2 regions of the Neisseria sp. P0006.S004 genome follow, and region 1 is predicted to be linked to the other one. Evidence: predicted binding sites of a transcription regulator. Region 1 holds the regulator's gene; the other holds the start of a gene.
What was found. Region 1 encodes FNR, which switches genes on or off when oxygen is low (the NO sensors DNR and NnrR bind a similar motif). Its sites were predicted from a motif close to TTGATNNNNATCAA; they were not measured.

Region 1 (3,400 bases):
AAATCCACAATAACAACGTATCCGATACTGCCACCATGAAACTGCAACAATTACGTTACGCCCTTGAAGTTTACCGGCACAATCTGAATGTCTCCGAGGCTGCCGATGCGCTTTTTACATCCCAGCCCGGCATTTCCAAACAAATCCGCCTGCTTGAAGAAGAATTGGGTATCCAAATTTTTATCCGCAGCGGCAAACGTGTGGTTTCCGTTTCGCAACCGGGCAAAGCCGTATTAGAGATTTCGGAACGGATTTTGCGTGATGTACAAAACATTAAAAATATCGGCAGCGAGTTTACCGATCACGACAGCGGCTCGCTAACCATCGCGACAACGCATACCCAGGCGCGCTATGCTTTGCCCAAAATCGTTGCGGAATTTGTCAAAAACTACCCTAAAGTCAATTTGACCATCAAACAAGGCAGCCCTTCTGCCATTGCCCAAATGGTCAGCAGCGGAGAAGCAGATTTGGCAATTATTACCGAACGCATTGACGATCACCCCGAGTTGGGCAAACTACCCTGCTACGAATGGAACCATGCCGTGATTGTTCCGCACGATCACCCTCTTTTGGACTGCCGCAATCCTTTAAGCCTTGAAGATTTAGCTTCTTTTCCGCTGGTTACTTACGAATTTGCTTTTAATTCCGGCAGCAGCATTGCGCGTACATTTAATAAAGCGCATATTGAGCAACCTGATGTTGCCTTATCGGCTGCCGATACGGATGTATTGAAGACGTATGTACGCTTAGGCTTAGGCGTAGGTTTGATGGCCAAAATGGCGTACGATCCCGCGGTCGATCAAGATTTACAGCTTATTGATGCGGCACACTTATTTGAACCGTCGCCCACTTGGATAGCCTTACGCTCGGATACCTACCTGCGCGGTTACGCGTATGACTTTATCCAGATGTTTGCACCGAAACTGACCAGAGAAGTAGTCGACCGCATTCTGTACACGCCGGTTGTTGAAGATTTTTCAATTTAATATCTGACTATCACTTGCGTAACTTAACAATTATTCTTTAATTCTTGTTAAAAAGGCCGTCTGAAATATTTCAGACGGCCTAAGATTCAGATAGCGTGCGAACAACCGGAAACCATTTTCTTCAAGGTTGTCGCATCTAAGATTTTGATGTGCTTATGTTCAACCGAAATCAAGCCTTCATGATGAAATTTAGACAAGGTGCGGCTGACTGTTTCCAGCTTCAGCCCCAAATAGCTGCCGATTTCCTCACGCGACATCCGCAAGATAAAATCATTGGCGGCGAATCCTCGTGAATAGAGACGCTGAGACAGGTTGAGCAAGAATGCCGCCAATCGCTCTTCAGCGCGCATATTGCCCAAAAGCAGCATAACGCCCTGATCTCGGACAATTTCACGGCTCATCAAGCGGAAAAAGTGAGAACGGAGGCTGGGAATATCCTGACCAAGTTCTTCAATATGTGTAAACGGAAGCTCGCATACCTCGCTGTCTTCCAAAGCCACAGCATCACAGCTGTGAATATGGGAACAAATCCCATCCATACCGATCAGCTCGCCCGACATAAAAAAGCCGGTTACCTGATCTCGTCCATCTTGGCTGGCGACTGTTGTCTTAAAGAAGCCCGCACGAATGGCAAACAAAGAGGTAAACGGCTCGCCGGCACGGAACAGGTATTCACCTTTTTTCAGACGGCGGCTTTGACGAATAACCGCGTCTAATTGTGAAAATTCGTTAGGCATCAGTCCGACAGGCAAACACAGCTCGCGTAAAGAACATGTGGAACACAAGGTTTTCATTTGATGTGTTGCATTGTGTGTGGCCATAACGCACCTTTAATTTGCTTAGTTCTCTCAATCCCTGATTAAGCCGAATAACTATTGACCCATGTCAAAGTCGGCATATCATTATGAGGCATTCTACCAAACTATCGAAATTTTGACTAAAATTTTCCCTAATTTCCTTACTTCATACTACAAGCCCCGACCATGAAAATCATCCCCATCTCAAATAACACCAACATAAACAATGAATTACCGGAATTCGACCGTGAGTTAATTGCCAATTTGCCATCAAGCGGTCCACGTTATACATCCTATCCGACCGCCGACCGCTTCCATGAAGGCTTTAAAGAAGCCGAATATATCCAAGCTTTAAACCTGCGCAATATGGGCGCGCTCAACAAACCCCTTTCACTCTACATCCACATTCCCTTCTGCAATACCATCTGCTACTACTGCGGCTGCAACAAAATTATTACCAAAGACAAAAGCCGTGCCGATGCCTATATCCAGTATCTGGAAAAAGAAATGGAATTGCTGGCACCGCATTTGGGCGGAAGACACCAGCTTGCGCAACTCCACTTCGGCGGCGGCACGCCGACATTCCTAAGCGACGACCAACTCGAACGCGTCTTCGAAATGATCCGCAAATACTTCCAGCTTATCCCCAACGGCGAATACTCCATCGAAATCGACCCGCGCAAAGTCAGCCGCGAAACCGTCCTCAAACTGGGCAAACTCGGTTTCAACCGCATGAGTGTCGGCATTCAAGACTTCGATCCTAAAGTGCAGGCAGCCGTCAACCGTATCCAAAGTTACGAAGAAACCAAAGAAGTCATCGATGCCGCCCGCGAAGCCGGGTTCAAATCCGTCAGCGTCGATTTGATTTACGGCCTGCCGCACCAAAACACCGAAAGCATCAAAACCACCATTGACACGGTCTTGTCCCTCGACCCCGACCGCCTCGCCCTCTACCACTACGCCCACCTGCCGCATATCTTCAAACCGCAACGCCGTATCGACACCAATGTCGTTCCCGGCAGCGAAGAAAAACTCGATATGCTGCAATATTGCGTCCAAACCCTGACTGAGCGCGGCTACGTTTTCATCGGCATGGACCACTTTGCCAAACCTGACGACGAGCTCTCCATCGCCCTCAAAGAAGGCTTCCTGCAACGAAACTTCCAAGGCTACTCGACCTATGCCGACTGCGACTTGGTGGCAATCGGCGTATCCTCTATCGGCAAAATCGGTAGCACCTACTCCCAAAACGAGCGCGACATCGATGCCTATTACGCCGCACTCGATGCCGGACATCTGCCGATTATGCGCGGCTACCAGCTCAATCAAGACGATATTTTGCGCCGCAACATCATTCAGGATTTAATGTGCCGCTTCTCACTTGATTATCAAATTTACGAAAGCGTGTTCGGCATTCCGTTTAGCCGCTATTTTGTAGCGGAACTGGAAGATATGAAGCAACTGGAAACCCTCGGTCTGGTTCGTCTCAAACCGTACGGCCTGACCGTTACGCCGAAGGGCCGTTTCTTGATCCGCAACATCGCCATGGTGTTCGACTACCATTTGCGCCATAAAGAAACCAAAGCCAAATACTCGCAAACCGTATAAACAGCAATG
Region 2 (3,400 bases), on a different contig from region 1:
TATGGCTAAAAATGTTGTCGTAATCGGTGCCCAATGGGGTGATGAAGGCAAAGGTAAGATTGTTGACTGGCTGGCGGAAGAAACCAGCGGTGTTGTACGTTTCCAAGGCGGCCACAATGCCGGCCATACTTTGGTCGTCGGTGGCAAAAAAACCATTTTGCGCCTGATTCCAAGCGGCATTTTGCACGAGACTTTGGACTGCTTCATCGGCTCAGGCGTCGTGGTTTCTCCTGAAGCATTGTTGGGTGAAATCGACGAATTGAACGCTGCCGGTGTGAAAAACGTTGAAGGCCGTCTGAAAATTGCTCCGACCTGCCCATTGATTCTGCCTTACCACATTGCGCTTGACCAAGCACGCGAAGCTTCACGCGGTAAAAGCAAAATTGGTACAACCGGTCGCGGCATCGGCCCCGCCTATGAAGATAAAGTTGCCCGTCGCGCGATTCGCGTGGTGGACTTATTGCACCCTGAAAAACTGGTTGAAAAACTGGAAGCTGTTTTGGCTTATTACAATGTTCAGTTGCAACACCTGCACAGTGCCGAGCCGGTAAAAGTTGAAGACGTGATGGCGGTCATTGAAAAAGTTGCGCCGCGCATTACGCCGATGATTACCGATGTTTCCCGTATTTTGAACGAGAAAAACCGCAAAGGCGAAAGCCTGTTGTTTGAAGGCGCGCAAGGTACGTTGCTGGATATCGACTACGGTACTTATCCGTTTGTAACTTCGTCCAACTGTTTGGCTGGTGCCGCTTCTGCTGGTGCAGGCGTAGGCCCGCAAATGCTGGATTACGTTTTGGGTATTGTTAAAGCCTATACGACTCGCGTGGGTTCCGGTCCATTCCCGACTGAATTGTTTGACGAAGTAGGCGCAGGTTTGGCTGAGCGCGGTCATGAGTTCGGTTCTGTAACCGGTCGTGCGCGTCGTTGTGGCTGGTTTGACGCGGCTGCTCTGAAACGCTCTATTCAAGTTAACGGCATTTCCGGCATGTGCATTACCAAGCTGGACGTAATGGACGGTATTGAAAACATCAATATCTGTGTAGGTTATGAATTGCCTGATGGTAGCAAAACCGACATTCTGCCTTGCGGCTCCGATGCGGTAGAAACCTGCAAACCGATTTATGAAACCATGCCTGGTTGGAGTGAGTCGACTTTCGGCGTGAAAGAGTACGACAAACTGCCTGAAAACGCTAAAGCTTATCTGAAACGTATTGAAGAAGTGTGTGGCGCGCCTGTGGCTATTGTTTCAACCGGTCCTGACCGTGAAGAAACCATCGTTTTGCATCATCCGTTTGCTTAATTGATTAAGTGAATAAAAGGCCGTCTGAATTTTTCAGACGGCCTTTTATATGAAATGCAATAAAAATTCAGCCCTGAAGAACACCTGTCTTCAGGGCTGAATTTTGTATTTTACGCTGTTTTTAAGTACGAATGTTTGGAAAGTGAGATGTAGTGCCAAGTAACAATTATTCTCATTGACGTAAATCAAGAAAAACCAAATCTGTAATTTTATTTCATAAAAACCCCTGTAAATAAATGGGTATTGATGTTATCCTTTCAGAAAATTTACAGTCTATATTTTCAATAAAATTAGGAGCTTGATATGTCAAATGATGTTCAGCAACGTCCTGCCGCTTGGGAAGGTTTTGTCGGTGGCAACTGGGAAACCAACGTAGATGTCCGCGATTTTATTCAAAAAAACTACACGCCATATGAAGGCAATGCCTCTTTCTTGGCACCAGCAACCGAAGCCACAACCAAGCTGTGGGCGGAAGTGATGGAAGGCATCAAGGTTGAAAACCGTACGCACGAGCCGTATAAAATCGACGCGCAAATCGTCTCCGGTATTACCAGCCATGCTCCAGGCTATATCGACAAAAATTTGGAAACCATCGTCGGCCTGCAAACAGACGAGCCTTTGAAACGCTCTATCATGCCGTTTGGCGGTTTAAAAATGGTGCAAGACGCGTGCAAAGTGTACAACGTTGAATTGAATCCCGAAGTCAGCGAAATTTTCACTAAATACCGCAAAACCCATAACCAAGGCGTGTTTGACGTTTACACTCCCGACATCCGCCGTTGCCGTAAATCAGGCGTGATCACCGGTCTACCGGATGCTTATGGCCGTGGCCGTATTATCGGCGACTACCGCCGCGTGGCATTGTACGGTATCGACTTCTTGATGAAAGACAAACTCAACCAGTTCAACTCACTGCAAGCCGATTTGGAAAACGGTGTGGACTTGGAAGAAGTGATCCGTCGCCGCGAAGAAATCAACGAACAATATAAAGCCTTGGGTCAAATGAAAGAAATGGCGGCTTCTTACGGCTATGACATTTCCGGTCCTGCAAAAAATGCACAAGAAGCCATCCAATGGACTTACTTTGCCTACCTTGCCGCCGTTAAATCTCAAAACGGCGCAGCGATGTCCTTCGGCCGTGTGTCTTCGTTCTTAGATATTTACATCGAACGCGACCTGAAAAACGGTGTGATTACCGAAACCCAAGCGCAAGAATTCATTGACCACTTAGTGATGAAACTGCGTATGGTTCGTTTCCTGCGTACTCCGGAATACGATCAACTCTTCTCCGGCGACCCGATTTGGGCAACCGAATCCATCGGCGGTATGGGCTTGGACGGCCGTACTTTGGTAACACGCACCAACTTCCGCGTGTTACACACCCTGTACAACATGGGTCCGTCTCCTGAGCCAAACATCACTGTATTGTGGTCTGAACAACTGCCACAAGGCTTTAAAGAATTCTGTGCCAAAGTATCCATCGATACTTCGTCCATCCAATACGAAAACGACGATTTGATGCGCCCTGACTTCAACAGCGACGACTACGCCATTGCCTGCTGCGTCAGCCCGATGGTGGTCGGCAAACAAATGCAGTTCTTCGGCGCCCGTGCCAACTTGGCGAAAACCCTGTTGTACGCAATCAACGGCGGCGTGGACGAGAAATCTAAAGAGCAGGTTGGTCCGAAAACCGAGCCGATTATGGACGAAGTTTTGGACTACGACACTGTCTTTGAGCGCATGGACAAATTCATGGATTGGTTGGCAACCCAATACGTTACCGCGTTGAACATCATTCACTACATGCACGACAAATACAGCTACGAAGCCGCGCTGATGGCGTTGCACGACCGCGACGTGAAACGTACGATGGCTTGCGGTATCGCCGGTTTGTCTGTGGCTGCCGACTCATTGTCCGCCATTAAGTACGCCAAAGTGAAACCGATTCGCGATGAAAACGGTATTGCTGTTGACTTTGAAATCGAAGGCGAATACCCACAATTCGGTAACAACGACGACCGTGTTGACGATATTGCCTGCGATTTGGTTGAACGCTTTATGAAAAAAGTGGCAACCCACAAAACTTACCGCAACGCTACT

Region 2: a site for FNR is predicted at 1,476-1,489, ahead of pflB (formate C-acetyltransferase). Genes of this name have one in related genera too.

Annotation. Positions count from the first base shown of each region.
Region 1 is NZ_JBQCUS010000004.1:121,064-124,463, reverse strand. It holds gene ACTHR2_RS07545 (CysB family HTH-type transcriptional regulator) at 36-986, shown strand; gene fnr (fumarate/nitrate reduction transcriptional regulator Fnr) at 1,073-1,807, opposite strand; gene hemN (oxygen-independent coproporphyrinogen III oxidase) at 1,970-3,391, shown strand.
Region 2 is NZ_JBQCUS010000003.1:129,023-132,422, reverse strand. It holds gene ACTHR2_RS05790 (adenylosuccinate synthase) at 2-1,300, shown strand; gene pflB (formate C-acetyltransferase) at 1,604-3,400, shown strand, end outside.